2 regions of the Agrococcus chionoecetis genome follow, and region 2 is predicted to be linked to the other one. Evidence: predicted binding sites of a transcription regulator. Region 2 holds the regulator's gene; the other holds the start of a gene.
What was found. Region 2 encodes LexA, which represses DNA repair genes until DNA is damaged. Its sites were predicted from a motif close to TCGAACANNTGTTCGA; they were not measured.
Positions count from the first base shown of each region.

Region 1: a site for LexA is predicted at 4,598-4,613, ahead of ABG090_RS06205 (DUF222 domain-containing protein). Genes of this name have one in related genera too.

Region 1 is NZ_CP156989.1:1,280,957-1,288,417, forward strand. It holds gene ABG090_RS06170 (shikimate kinase) at 1-79, shown strand, start outside; gene aroB (3-dehydroquinate synthase) at 153-1,214, shown strand; gene ABG090_RS06180 (VOC family protein) at 1,458-1,814, shown strand; gene ABG090_RS06185 (type II 3-dehydroquinate dehydratase) at 1,977-2,411, shown strand; gene ABG090_RS06190 (class I SAM-dependent methyltransferase) at 2,449-3,342, opposite strand; gene efp (elongation factor P) at 3,429-3,992, shown strand; gene nusB (transcription antitermination factor NusB) at 3,994-4,428, shown strand; gene ABG090_RS06205 (DUF222 domain-containing protein) at 4,623-6,347, shown strand; gene ABG090_RS06210 (FAD-dependent oxidoreductase) at 6,450-7,461, shown strand, end outside.
Region 2 is NZ_CP156989.1:1,743,514-1,750,974, reverse strand. It holds gene hflX (GTPase HflX) at 1-974, shown strand, start outside; gene lexA (transcriptional repressor LexA) at 1,042-1,665, opposite strand; gene ABG090_RS08450 (hypothetical protein) at 1,921-2,316, shown strand; gene ABG090_RS08445 (histidinol-phosphate transaminase) at 2,390-3,469, shown strand; gene hisB (imidazoleglycerol-phosphate dehydratase HisB) at 3,480-4,079, shown strand; gene hisH (imidazole glycerol phosphate synthase subunit HisH) at 4,079-4,732, shown strand; gene priA (bifunctional 1-(5-phosphoribosyl)-5-((5-phosphoribosylamino)methylideneamino)imidazole-4-carboxamide isomerase/phosphoribosylanthranilate isomerase PriA) at 4,810-5,559, shown strand; gene ABG090_RS08425 (SseB family protein) at 5,568-6,395, shown strand; gene ABG090_RS08420 (DUF1844 domain-containing protein) at 6,400-6,759, opposite strand; gene infC (translation initiation factor IF-3) at 6,983-7,461, shown strand, end outside.

The DNA.
Region 1 (7,461 bases), 460 kb from region 2:
CACCGTCGACACCTCCCGCACCCCGTTGGCCAAGCTGGTCGACCAGCTGGAGGCCTGGCTGGGGGAGCGCGGACTGTGAGCCGCTCGACCACCGGATCCGCCGCACACCGCCCGATCCGCCACCGCACGCCGCACGCACAGGGAGCACGCGCATGACCACGATCCACGTTCCGACCACCGACCCCTACGACGTCCACATCGGCCGCGGCATCCTGGTCGAGCGACTGCAGCAGCAGCTCGAAGGTGTGGAGCGTCTGCTGGTCGTGCACCAGCCGTCGATGTCGCGCATCGCCGACCACCTGAAGGCGTCACTCGGCATCGAGGTGCTGCTCGCCGAGGTGCCGGATGCCGAGGAGGCGAAGCGCATCGAGGTCGCGCAGTTCCTGTGGCAGATCATGGGTCAGGCCGATTTCACCAGGACGGATGCGGTGCTAGGCCTCGGCGGCGGTGCCGTCACCGATCTGGCCGGCTTCGTCGCCGCGACGTGGCTGCGCGGCGTGCGGGTCGTGCAAGTGCCGACGAGCGTGCTCGGCATGGTCGACGCGGCCGTGGGCGGGAAGACCGGCATCAACACCGAGCAGGGAAAGAACCTCGTCGGCGCGTTCCACCACCCGGCGGCGGTGATCGCCGACCTCGAGCTCGTCGACTCGCTGCCGCGCAACGAGCTGCTGACCGGCTTCGCCGAGATCGTCAAAGCCGGCTTCATCGCCGACCCGCGCATCCTCGACCTGCTGGAGCACGACCTCGACGCATCCACCGACCCGACGCAGCCGCAGTTCGCCGAGATCGTGGCGCGCTCGATCGAGGTGAAGGCGCGGGTGGTCGCGAACGACTTCCGCGAGGCGGGTGAGCGCGAGTTCCTCAACTACGGGCACACGCTCGGCCACGCCATCGAGCACAACGAGCGCTACCGCTGGCGCCACGGCGCCGCGGTGTCGATCGGCATGGTGTTCGCGGCAGAGCTCTCGCGCCTCGCCGGCCGGCTGCCGGAGCGCGTCGTGGATCGTCACCGCGAGATCCTCGGCTCGCTGGAGCTGCCGATGACCTATCCCGTGGGTCGCTGGCAGACGCTGCTGGCCTCGATGCGCAAGGACAAGAAGACGCGCGGGTCGATGCTGCGCTTCGTCGTGCTCGACGATGTGGCGAAGCCGCGGATCCTCGAGGGGCCCGACGAGGGGCTGCTGTTCATGGCGTACCAGTCGCTCGCCGACTGACCGCCTGCGGTGTCGCTGACCGGTCTCGTGACGGCGGCGGGCTGCGCCCGCCGCCTCCTCGACCTGCGGGGTCGGTCGGGGAGCGGGCCGCAGAGCCGCGCGTCTGCCTGTAGTCGGTCGGGGAGCGTGCGGCGAAGCCGCGCGCGTCACGAGACCGTGACGCGACCCTGGCGCCCAGCGCGCGCATCTGAGACGCTTCAGGCGAGCGCCCGCGCTCGACGGGCGGTGACGAGGGAGCGCGTCATGGCGCACGGCGACATCACCCATCTGGAGATCCCGGTCAGCGATCTCGACAAGGCGACAGCCTTCTACCGCGACGTGTTCGGCTGGCAGATCGCCGAGATGGAGCAGTTCCCCGGCTATCCCATGTGGCAGGCGCCGAACGGCGTCTCCGGCGGCGCGCTCACGCAGCGCGAGGACGGCTTCACGCAGCCCAGGAACATGGTCGAGGTCGACTCGATCGACGAGGCGCTGGAGAAGGCGACCGCCCAGGGCGCGACGGTCGTCGTCGCGAAGTCCGAGATCACGCCGACGAGCTGGTGGGCGCTCTTCGCCGATCCGGACGGCAACCACATCGGCGTCTTCGAAGGCGACATGTAGCGCGGTTGCGGGTCTCGTGACGGCCACGGGCTGCGCCCGCGGCCTCCTCGACCTGCGGTGGGGCGTCGCTCTCGTCCGCGCGCGTCTGCCTCTCGTCGGTCGAGGAGCGGGCGGCGCAGCCGCGCGCGTCACGAGACCAGGCGCATGCGGCAGACTGACCGCATGCGCATCCTCGTCCTGAACGGCCCGAACCTCGGCAGGCTCGGCACGCGCGAGCCAGAGGTCTACGGCACGGCGACGATCGCCGACATCGCGCCGCTGGTCGCCGCGGCCGGCACGGACGCCGCCCCGGTCGAGCCGGATGTGCGGCAGACCGACGACGAGGCCGAGCTGGTCGGCTGGCTGCACGAAGCCGTCGACACGCGCACTCCCGTGATCCTCAACCCGGCAGCGTTCACGCACTACTCCTACGCGCTCCGCGACGCATGCGCGCAGCTGCAGGGCGTCGCGCCGCTGATCGAGGTGCACATCTCGAACCCGCACGCGCGCGACACGTTCCGCCACACGTCGGTCGTCTCTGCGGTCGCGACCGGGGTGATCGCGGGCCTCGGCATCGATGGCTACCGCCTGGCCGCGCTGGCGATCGTCGGGCGCTGAGCGCTGAGCCGCTGACGCTGCACTGCGGCGTAGCGCCTCAGTCGCGGACGGCCGCCACCGTGAGGGAGGCGGGCACCAGCAGCCGCTCACCGTCCGGGAGGGCGTAGCCGCCGTCGACGGCGACCATGCGCGGGTGCGCGTCCCACTCGAGCACCGTGCCCTCGTCGAGCGCGACGATCCGCAGCCCCGCATCGAGCAGTGCCGTCACGATCTCGGCGACCGAGTGCGGCCACTCGAGGGTCCTCGGGTGCGCGACCCGCTCGCCGTCGCTCGCATAGGTGGTGTCGTCGATCCATTCGAGGGCGGTGCCGTTCGGGAAGTAGCGGTAGGCGAGGGTGAGCGCATCCGCGTCCGCATCGTCGAGGGCGAGCATCGCGGGATGGGCGTCGCGGAAGTACAGCAGCCCGCCGGGCACGAGCAGCTGCGCGATCTGCGCTGCCCAGCGCTCGAGATCCTGGAACCAGCAGATGGTGCCGATCGACGTGTACACGACATCCACTTGCGTCCCGATCGCCGAGGCCGCGTCGAGCACGTCGCTGTGCACCCAGCGGGCGTCGACGCCGCAGGTCGTCGAGAGCTCGGCCGCGACCTCAAGGGCGACGGTGGAGAAGTCGAGGCCGATGACGGATGCGCCCGCATACGCGAGCGAGACGGTGTCGGTGCCGATGTGGCACTGCAGGTGCGCCAGCGACCGTCCCGCGAGCGGACGCGGATCGTCGGCGGCGGCGCCCAGCAGCCGCGCGATCACCGGCAGATCGCGCCGCACGACGTCGGTGAGTGCGCTCGGGTTTCCCGGCAGGATGCGCAGCCCGTCGTAGTGCCGGGCGTGGATGGGCACCCGGTCATCCCAGTTCGCTCGATTGACCGCGGATGCGTCCGCGTGCGAGACACGATGGCCGTCGGAGTGCTGCGCGTCGGTGAGATCCTGCACGGGGCAACTCTACGAGCCCTCGCGCGCCAGGTACACTCGTCTGTCGGCCCCTGCCAGGGTCATCAATCGACGGAATGGATCTCGGCATGGCAACCACGAACGACATCAAGAACGGCGCGGTGCTCAACCTCGACGGTCAGCTCTGGACCGTCATCGAGTTCCAGCACGTCAAGCCCGGCAAGGGCGGTGCATTCGTGCGCACCAAGCTGCGCAACGCGCGCAGCCAGAAGACGGTCGACAAGACCTTCAACGCAGGCCAGAAGATGGAGTTCGCAACAGTCGACCGTCGCGACTACCAGTTCCTCTACAACGACGGCACCGACTTCGTGTTCATGGACAACGACACGTACGAGCAGCTGCCGATCCCGGCCGAGACCGTCGGCGACGGCGCCAAGTTCCTGCTCGAGAACGGCACCGCGACCATCTCGATGCACGAGGGCGAGGCGCTGCAGGTCGAGCTGCCCGCATCCGTCGTGCTCGAGATCACCTACACCGAGCCCGGCCTGCAGGGCGACCGCTCGAGCGCCGGCACGAAGTCGGCCACGGTCGAGACGGGCGCCGAGATCCAGGTGCCGCTGTTCGTCGAGCAGGGCACCCGCGTCAAGGTCGACACGCGCGACGGCAGCTACCTCGGCCGGATCAACGACTGACGTGTCGGCGACGAACCCCGCGACCGAGTCCTATCCGTCGCGCCGCAAGGCTCGCAAGCACGCCGTCGAGGTGCTGTACTCGGCGAATGCGCGCGGTGAGGCGCCGACGACGGTGCTGCGCGACACTGCAGACAGGCTCGGCTGGGCCTCGCACGGCTGGTTCGCCTTCGCCCACGAGCTCGTGGCTGGGGTCGCCGACGAGACCGAGGCGCTCGACGAGCTCATCGCGTCGTCCAGCGAGCACTGGCCCATCGATCGGATGCCGCGCACCGACCTCGCGATCCTGCGGGTCGGCGCATGGGAGCTCGAGCACGAGACCGCTCCGGTGAGCGTCGTCATCTCGGAGGCCGTGCACCTCGCCAATGAGCTCTCGACAGACCGCTCTGGCTCGTTCATCAACGGCGTGCTCGGAAAGATCGCGGCGCAGCGAGGCTGACTTGTGGGGGCCGGCCCCAGCGCTGCCGACCCGATGCGCCCTGCTCCGGTGCGCCCGACTCCGGTGCGCCCGACTCCGGTGCGCCCCGCTGCAGCCTGTGAGCTCGAAGCGACTTCTCCACAGCCGCTGCGGGGGAGCCGCGGGATGTGGGCGGTGCGAGATAGCCTGTTCGAACAAACGTTCGAGTAGACGGGGTGCATGCGCTCCCCGGCGACGGGCAGGAGTCGAAGGTGACGAGCATCGAGCAGGTGGGGGTGGCGGTCGAGGCCGCGCGTGCCGCGCTCGCCGACGCCGACTCGCTGTCGCGGGCACCGCACGAGGAGATCGCGGCGCTGCTGGCTCGCACGGCCGAGCTGTCGCGGGTGGTCGGTGGTCTGCAGCTGCGAGTGGTCGAGCAGGTCGCGGCACGCTCGACCGGGCCCGCGGAGGAGGCGCTGTGTCGGCGGCTCGGGCAGCGCAGCGCAAAGGAAGCGGTCGCGCACGCGTTCGGCGTCCGCGCCGGTGACGCGCAAGGACTGCTCGCGCTGGCCGCCGCCACGACTGCGTCGGTGAGCCTGACTGGCGCCGAGCTCGCGGCTCGCTATCCCCACGTCGCGGGCGCGCTCGGCGAGGGCGCAGTGTCGGTGGCGCAGGCGCGCGCGATCGTCGGCACGCTCGAGCCGGCGGCGCCGCGCGCCGATCTGGAGCAGCTGGCGTGGGCCGAGGCGCAGCTGGTGGAGGTGGCGACCGACCCGACCGGACCGCTGGTGCCGGAGCTGCTGGTGACGCAGGCGCGCGCCTACGCGGCGCTGCTCGACCCCGATGGTGCACTGCCTGCCGACGAGCGGCTGCGGGCGATGCGCAGCGTGCGGCAACGCCAGCGCCCCGACGGCATCTGGCAGACCACGCTACTGTCTCCGCCGGAAGACGGTTCCGCGCTGAAAGCGTTCATGGACGCCTACTCCAGCCCCCGCGTGCAGGTCGCGTTCCACGACACCGACCCGGGCACCGACCCCGCCGCAGGCAGTGGCGAAGGCGACGGTGACGCGGACGGTGGCGTGGTGGATGACCGCACGCGCGAGCAGCGGCGGCACGACGCGTTCATGGCGCTGGTGCGGCAGCACGCCGCCTCCGGCACCGCGCCCACCGCTGGCGGCGAGCCGCCCACGCTCGTCTTCCACGGCAACATCGCCGCCTACACCGCCTACCTGCTCGGCACCGAGCACCCCGAGCGCACGCTCCGCATCGAGCACACCGGCGACCTCCTCCCGATCGAGACCGTCGACCGGCTGCTGTGCTCCGCGCAGGTGCAGCACAGCGTCGTCGACGAGACCGGCCACGTGCTCGCGCTCGGCCGCACCCAACGCCTCTTCAGTCGCGCCCAGCACCGCGCGCTCGCCATCCGCGACCGCGGCTGCCGCGTCAAGGGCTGCGGCATGCCCGTCGCCTGGACCGAAGCCCACCACATCATCTGGTGGCAGCACGGCGGCGACACCGACATCGACAACGGCATTCTCGTCTGCAGCTACCACCACCACGAGATCCACGCCGGCCGCCTCCACGTCGAACGCGCAGGAGACCAGCCCGGCAGCTGGCGCATCGTCGCAGCACTCCGACCACCAGACCGCTACGCACGCACGACACGCGCCCCGGCCACCGCTGGCGCGATCACCGCCGCGAGCAACGGCCCAGTGCCGCGGTACGAGCGGATCATCGAGCGGTCGGTAGACGATGCGGCGGCACCGCACCACGTGCGGGCGCAGGGCGGCCGGAGCCCGCGGGATGCCGCTCCGCGAGTCGCGGGCGCTCGGCATCGTCGACGGATCCCCAGCCTGGTCGAGGCGTCAGTCGGGCATCGCCTGCACGTCCGAGGCACCCGCGGACGCGCGCTGGCGGCATGCGATCACCTGCCTCGGGCACGGATCGTCATGCGGCGATGAGCGCCACTGCTCGGCTCTTCGGGGCAGCCGGCGACACGGCACCGCGAGTCGTTCACCCTTTGACCCCTCGTGCCTTCGCGCGAACGCGCGCACCATAGGAGCATGCATGAGGCTGTCGAGCGCACCGAGCGCACCGAGCGCACCGAGCGGCTCGAGCGGCTCGAGCGCGACTGCGTCGTCGTGGGCGGGGGACCGGCCGGGCTCATGCTCGGCCTGCTGCTGGCACGCGGCGGGGTGCGCGTGACCGTGCTGGAGCAGCACGGCGACTTCCTGCACGACTTCCGCGGCGACACGATCCACCCCTCGACCCAGGAGGTGCTGCACGAGCTCGGCCTGCTGGATCGCTTCCTCGCGCGCCCGCACGCGGATCTGCCGCGAGTGAGGCTGTCGTTCTCGGGCCGCGACCTCGTGCTCGCGGACTTCACGCGGCTGCCGACCGAGCGCAAAGCAGTCGCCTTCATGCCGCAGTGGGACTTCCTCGACCTGCTCGCCGAGGCCGGCGGCGAGCACACCGGCTTCTCGCTCCGCATGCGCACCGCTGGCACAGCACTGCTGCATGACGGCGAACGCATCGCGGGCGTCGTCGCCGAGGGCCCCGATGGGCCGGTCGAGATCCGGGCGAAGCTCACGGTGCTGGCCGACGGGCGCGACTCCGCGCTCCGCACCGCAGCGGGCCTGACGCCGGTGGGAGCGAGGAGCGCGATCGATGTGCTGTGGTTCCGCCTGCCGCGAGCCGCCGACGAGCAGCTGCCGTTCCTGCTGGCCGGCGACGGCGCGGTGCTCTCGATCCCACGCGGCGACTTCTACCAGTGCGCCCACATCGTGCGGAAGGATGCCTGGCGCGCCGACGAGGCCTCTCTCGAGGCGATGCGGCGCAGGGTCGGGCTGCTGGCTCCGGTGTTCCGGCAGCGGATGTCGGCGCTGCGGCTCGACGAGGTGCGGGTGCTGCACGTGCGCATCGAGCGTCTCGAGCGCTGGTATCGCGACGGACTCCTCGCGATCGGCGACGCCGCGCACGCGATGTCGCCGGCCGGCGGCGTGGGCATCAACCTCGCGATCCAGGATGCGGTCGCCGCCGCGAACGCGCTCGTCCCGCGCCTGCGCCGCGCGCGAC
Region 2 (7,461 bases):
TCGACCGCACCGCCGTGATCCTCGACATCTTCAGCCAGCACGCCAAGAGCCGCGAGGGCAAGGCGCAGGTCGAGCTCGCGCAGCTGGAGTACCTGCTGCCGCGACTGCGCGGCTGGGGCGACTCGATGTCGCGCCAGGCCGGTGGTCAGGTCGGCGGGCAGGGCGCAGGCATGGGCTCGCGCGGACCGGGTGAGACGAAGATCGAGCTCGACCGTCGCCGCATCCACACGCGGATGGCACGGCTGCGCAAGCAGATCAAGGGCTTCGCGCCCGCGCGCCAGGCGAAGCGCGCCAACCGCGACCGGTTCGAGGTGCCGGGCGTGGCGATCGCGGGCTACACGAACGCCGGCAAGTCGTCGCTGCTGAACCGGATCACCGGTGCGGGCGTGCTGGTGGAGAACGCGCTGTTCGCGACCCTCGACGCCACCGTCCGCCGCGCGGTCACGCCGGACGGGCGCGAGTTCACCATCGCCGACACGGTCGGCTTCGTGCGCAACCTGCCGCACCAGCTGGTCGAGGCGTTCCGCTCGACGCTCGAGGAGGTCGCCGAGTCGGAGCTCATCGTGCACGTCGTCGATGCCAGCCACCCCGACCCCGCTTCGCAGATCGCCACGGTGCGCGATGTGCTGGGGGAGACGGGCGCGCGCACCATCCCGGAGATCGTGGTGTTCAACAAGGCCGACCTGATCGGTGATGACGAGCGACTGGTGCTGCGGGGACTGCAGCCGGACGCCATCTTCGCCTCGGCACGCACGGGCGCCGGCGTGGACGAGATCCTCGCGCGCATCGCCGAGCTGCTGCCGAGGCCAGAGGTGCCGGTGTCGCTGCTGGTGCCCTTCGAGCGCGGCGATGTGATCGCCATGCTCCACGACCGCTTCGACGTCGTGAGCGAGCGCTACGAGGAGGCCGGCACGCGCATCGATGCGCTGGTCTCCGACGCCGTGCTCGACCAGCTCGCCGAGTTCCGCATCTGACACGCGGTCCCACGACAGGAGGCGCCGAGCCGCGTGAGCGGTCCGGCGCCTCGTGTCGTCTCGGGGCTCAGATGGAGCGCAGCACCGCCACGACCTTGCCCAGCACCTCGGCCTCGTCACCCACGATCGGCTCGAACGCGGAGTTGCGGGGCAGCAGCCAGGTGTGGCCGTCGCGCTGCTTGAACACCTTCACCGTGGCCTCCTCGTCGAGCATCGCCGCCACGATGTCGCCGTTGACCGCATCGCGCTGCTGTCGCACCACGACCCAGTCGCCGTCGCAGATCGCAGCATCGATCATCGAGTCGCCGACCACCTTGAGCATGAAGAGGTCGCCGCCGCCGACGAGCTCCTTCGGCAGCGGATAGACCTCGTCGATCTGCTCCTCGGCGGTGATCGGGATGCCGGCTGCGATGCGGCCGACCATCGGCACGAAGGTCGCCTGCTCCATGCTGCCCACAGACGGGTCCAGCTCGTCGGGCACGAGCACCTCGATCGCACGCGGGCGCGCAGGGTCGCGGCGGATCATGCCGGCGAGCTCGAGCTGCCCGAGCTGGTGCGTCACGCTCGAGAGCGAGGAGAGCCCGACCGCATCGCCGATCTCTCGGTAGCTCGGCGGATAGCCGCGCTGGCGCACCGCCTTCTGGATGACCTGCAGGATGGCCTGCTGCTTCTCGGTCAGCTGCCTCGTCATACCGCTCCGCTCCCGTCGCTCCGGTGCCGCCCGGTGCCCGAGACGGGCGTGTGGGTGGCCTGGGATTGACTGCTCCTGGTTCGAAAGCGTATCCGACAGGGCGCTCGAATCAAACGGATGTTCGAGCGTGTCGTGGAGAAAACCCGCAAAAGGGCTTGACGCATCCGAAGAATCGAAGATAGGTTCGAAACAGAGATTCGCAGGCGGTGCTCCCGGCCGAGCATCGCCTGCGGATCCCAATCGGAAGGAGCAACGATGACTGCCATCGCCACCACCGCATGGATCCCCGCCGCGACGCCCGTCGCGACGCCCGCCGCTCCCGCAGCTCGCAGTCGGCTCCGCATGACCGTCCGCGGTCGCCGTGCGCTGGCGCTGCTCGTCGCCGCCCCCGTCATCGCCACCGGCGCACTCGCCGGCGTCGGCGTGCTGGGCGACGCCCTCGCTGGGGCGGTCGCCTCCTCGACCAGCGGCTCCGTCGACTTCGAGTACGTCACCGTCATGCCTGGCCAGTCGCTGTGGCAGATCGCGCACGCCATCGCGCCCGAGGCCGACCCGCGCGACGTGATCGCGGAGATCGAGATGCTCAACGGCATCGGCGGCGCCATCCAGCCGGGCGAGCAGCTCGCCATCCCGACCCACTACACGAGCTGACGCCGCACACCGCCAGACCGCAGGCGTGCTGCCCGCGCGTGCAGGAGATCAGACAGCGTCCTAGGCTGGTGCAGTGACGAGTCTCGACGACCTGCCCATCCGCGCCGACCTGCGCGGCCTGACGCCCTACGGCGCACCGCAGCTCGAGGTTCCCGTGCGGCTCAACGTCAACGAGAACGCCTACCGAGTGCCGGAGGCAGTGGCCCTCGACATCGTCCAGGAGATCGCTCGTGCGCTGCCGGAGGCCAACCGGTACCCCGACCGCGAATTCGACGTGCTGCGCCAGGGCTTCGCCGACTACCTCGGCCGCGGCCTGACTGCCGAGCAGATCTGGGCGGGCAACGGCTCGAACGAGGTGCTGCAGCACGTGCTGCAGGCCTTCGGCGGCCCGGGCCGCTCGCTGCTGTCGTTCACGCCCACCTACTCGATGTACCCGCTGCTGGCGCAGGGCGTCGGCATGGCATGGGTGCCGGTGCCGCGCGCCGACGACTTCACGCTCACGCCGAGCGCCGTGCGCGACGCGATCGAGGAGCACGATCCCGACGTGGTCTTCCTCTGCTCGCCGAACAACCCGACCGGCACGGCGATCGGGCTGGACGTGATCGAGGCAGCGTGCACGAGCGCCCGCGGGATCGTGCTGGTCGACGAGGCCTACGCCGAGTTCGCGCACGATCGCGACCAGACGGCGCTGGCGCTCCTCGAGCGCTACCCGCGCCTGCTGGTCTCGCGCACCATGAGCAAGGCGTTCGCCTTCGCGGGCATCCGGGTCGGCTACCTCGCCGCGGATCCGGCGGTCATCGATGCGCTCCGCCTGGTGCGCCTGCCCTACCACCTGTCGGCGATCACGCAGGCGGCCGCGATCGCGGCGCTGCGGCACAGCGGCGAGATGCTCGCACGCGTCGACGCGCTGCGGCAGCAGCGCGATCGCATCGTCGATGAGCTCACCGCGCTGGGCCTCGCGCCCTACCCGTCCGACTCCAACTTCGTGCTCGTCGGCGGCATCCGCGACCCGAAGGCGACGTTCCAGGCACTGCTCGACCGCGGCATCCTGGTCCGCGACGTCGGCCTGCCCGGAACGCTCCGCATCACCGCCGGCACGCCGGCCGAGACCACCGCGCTGCTCGCCGCCATGGCTGAGCTCACCGCAGAATAGGATCGAACCCATGGCCCGCACCGCAACGATCGAGCGCTCCACGAGCGAGTCGACCATCCGGCTCTCGCTGGATCTCGACGGCTCCGGCAGCTCGTCGATCTCGACCACCGTGCCGTTCTTCGATCACATGCTGACGGCGTTCTCGAAGCACTCGCTCATCGATCTCGACGTGCAGTCGACGGGCGACACCGACATCGATGCGCACCACACGGTGGAGGACACGGCGATCGCGCTCGGCCTCGCGCTGCGCGACGCGCTCGGCGACAAGGCGGGCGTGCGCCGCTACGGCGACGCGACCGTGCCGCTCGACGAGGCACTCGCCCGCGCGGTCGTCGATCTCTCCGGCCGACCCTTCCTCGTGCACGGCGGCGAGCCCGCCGGATTCGAGCTGCACCGCATCGGCGGCCACTTCACCGGCTCGCTCGTGCGCCACGTCTTCGAGGCGATCACGCTCAACGCGCGCATCACGGCGCACGTGGACGTGCTCGCCGGTCGCGACCCGCACCACATCGCCGAGGCGGAGTTCAAGGCCTTCGCCCGCGCCATGCGCATGGCCGTCGAGCCCGACCCGCGCGTGACGGGCGTGCCGTCCACGAAGGGCGCTCTCTGATGCCCGGCTCGGCAACGGGGTCGTCGCGCCCGACCGTCGCGCTGCTCGACTACGGCCTCGGCAACGTGCACTCCGCGGCGAAGGCCCTGGAGGCCGCCGGCGCGAACGTCTCGCTGACGGCTGACCGCACGACGGTCATGGAGGCCGACGGCCTGGTGGTGCCCGGCGTCGGCTCGATCGCTGCGTGCATGGCCGGCATCCAGGCCATCCGCGGTGGTGAGCTCATCGGTCGTCGGCTGGCCGGCAGCCGACCGGTGCTCGGCATCTGCGTGGGCATGCAGGTGCTCTTCACGGCGGGCGAGGAGGGCGGCGTGCACACCGACGCGCTCGACGAGTGGCCGGGCACCGTGCGCCGCCTGCAGGCCGACGTGCTGCCCCACATGGGGTGGGCAGAGGTCGAGGCGCCGGAGGACTCCGAGCTCTTCGCGGGCATCCGAGACGAGCGCTTCTACTTCGTGCACTCCTACGCGGCGACCGAGTGGAGCATCGACCCTCACCCGCGCATCCGGCAGCCGCGCGTCACCTGGGCCACGCACGGGGAGCGCTTCCTCGCCGCGGTCGAGAACGGCCCGCTGAGCGCGACGCAGTTCCACCCGGAGAAGTCGGGGGAGGCGGGCATTGCCCTGCTGGCGAACTGGGTTCGCGGCCTCTGACTCTGCCGAGTAGCATTCCACCGGCTGGTCGAACCGGCTGATCGCACCGCCAAGCATCCCGAGAGGGCATCCTCACCATGACCGATTTCAACCAGTCGCCCAAGCTGCAGCTGCTGCCCGCCATCGATGTCGCCGGCGGCAAGGCCGTGCGGCTGACGCAGGGCGAGGCGGGCACGGAGACCTCCTTCGGCTCGCCCATCGATGCGGCCGAGGACTGGGTGCGCCAGGGCGCCGAGTGGATCCACCTCGTCGACCTCGACGCCGCGTTCGGTCGCGGCGACAACCGCGCCATCATCAAGAAGGTGATCAAGGCGGTCAAGGGCAACGTGCAGGTCGAGCTCTCCGGCGGCATCCGCGACGAGGCATCGCTGGAGGCCGCACTCGCCACGGGCGTGAAGCGCATCAACCTCGGCACCGCCGCGCTCGAGAACCCCGAGTGGACGGCATCGGTCATCTCCGAATACGGCGACCAGATCGCCGTCGGCCTCGACGTGCGCGGCACGACGCTCGCCGCACGCGGATGGACGCAGGATGGCGGCGACCTCTGGCACGTGCTCGACCGCCTGGAGGCGGCTGGCTGCAGCCGCTACGTCGTCACCGATGTCACGAAGGACGGCACGCTGCAGGGACCCAACATCGAGCTGCTGCGGCAGGTCGCCGAGCGCACGCAGAAGCCCATCGTCGCCTCCGGCGGCGTCGCGAGCCTCGACGACATCGCGGCGCTGCGCGAGCTCGTGCCGCACGGCGTCGAGGGCGCCATCGTCGGCAAGGCGCTCTACGCCGGCGCCTTCACGCTGGTCGCGGCGCTGGACGTCGCGGGCCAGTAAGGCCCGCGGTGAGCCGCGAGGCGGACTCGGCGGGGCGGCCCTGGGAGGGCCGCTCGTTCCAGCACCACGACACCGCCTACGCGGGCGATGACGGATCGGCGCCCGCGGCATACCTGGAAGCGGTCGCGGGTCTCGCCGCAGGCGCGTCCGGTCGCGCGCTCGTGGTCGACGCGCTCCGCGGCGAGCGGCTGCTCGTGCCGCTGCTGGCGGCGGCAGGCGAGACCGGGCTCGATGACCGCGGCCGCACGATCGACAAGACGCAGGAGCTCTCGATCGTCGAGGTGCAGGCGCCGGACGGCGGCACGATCCTGCCGATATTCTCGCACGTGACCGCGATGCAGGCCTGGAACCGGCAGGCACGACCCGTGCCCACGAGCGTGCAGCGCGCCGCCGCGGCCGCACTCGACGGGCCTGCGCGCGTGGTCGTCGACCCCGGCGCCGAGAGCGAGTTCGTGCTCACGCGCGCGATGCTGGAAGCGCTGCTCGCGGACGCCGCCTGGTCGTGGGGCGTCGAGGATCAGGCGGTGCATGCCGCGGTCGCCGACGCGCTCTTCGCACAGCCGGCGGTGCAGGCCGTGGTGCTCGCCACCGGCGACCCCCGCAGCCGCCTCGCCGGGCCGGAGCTCGAGGTGCACGCGCTCGTCGACGACGACGTGGACGCACCGGAGCAGGTGCAGGCGGCGGCAGCGCAGATCGCCGCGGCGCCGGTCGTGCGCGCGAGCATCGCGAGCGTCGTCGTGCGGCTGCACCGCTGGAACGGGGGAGCGGCGCAGCTGCCGCTCGCGGCGCCTGCGGCGCTCGCCCGCACGCGCGACGACTGGGCCGCCGCGCGCTGACCGGTCAGACGACCGAGCCGGTCCACTTCTCGCCGGGGCCCTTGCCGGGCGCGTCGGGCATCGAGCTCGCCTCGCGGAAGGCGAGCTGCACCGAGCGCAGCCCGTCGCGCAGCGGCGCCGCGTGCACGCCGCCGATCTCGGGTGCCGCCGCGGTCACGAGGCCGGCGAGCGCGTTGATGAGCTTGCGCGCCTCGTCGAGGTCGACCTGCTGCTCAGGGTCGTCCGCAAGGCCGACCTTCACGGCCGCGGCACTCAGCAGGTGGATCGCGACGGTGTTGATGAGCTCGACCGCCGGCACGTCGGCGATGTCGCGCGTCTGCTCGAGGGCGTCATCGCCGTGGGTGTGCTCGCCGAGCTCGGTCATCGCAGTCTTCTCCTGAGGAATCGTCTCTGGTAGGGTTGTGCAGGTTTCGGGCTCTCGCCCGGAGGTGAAAGAGGAGCAATCCCACCCGCAGCCGCTTCCAGGCTACCGGGTCAGCAGCATCGGACGTTCGTCGTCACGGATGCTGAGCCACGCGGCCGCGATCGCGTTCTGGCTTCTCTCTCGCCGTGCATCAGCACACAGCAGATTCGAGAAGGAGCCCGCGATCAGCGATCCCCGCACCAATGAGCGCATCCGCGTCCCCGAAGTCCGACTGGTTGGACCTGCAGGCGAGCAGGTCGGTGTCGTCCGGGTCGAGGATGCACTTCGTCTTGCCCGTGAAGCAGAGCTCGACCTCGTCGAGGTCGCACCCGAGGCGCGCCCGCCCGTGGTCAAGATCATGGACTACGGCAAGTTCAAGTACGAGCAGGCGCAGAAGGCCAAGGATGCACGTCGCAACCAGGCGAACACGGTCCTCAAGGAGGTCCGCTTCCGCCTGAAGATCGACGAGCACGACTACGAGACCAAGCGCAAGCGTGCGCAGGGCTTCCTCGAGGGCGGCGACAAGGTCAAGGCGATGATCCTCTTCCGCGGCCGCGAGCAGTCGCGCCCCGAGCTGGGCGTGAAGCTGCTGCAGCGCTTCGCCGAGGACATCCAGGAGTACGGCTCGGTCGAGTCGTCGCCGACCATCGACGGTCGCAACAT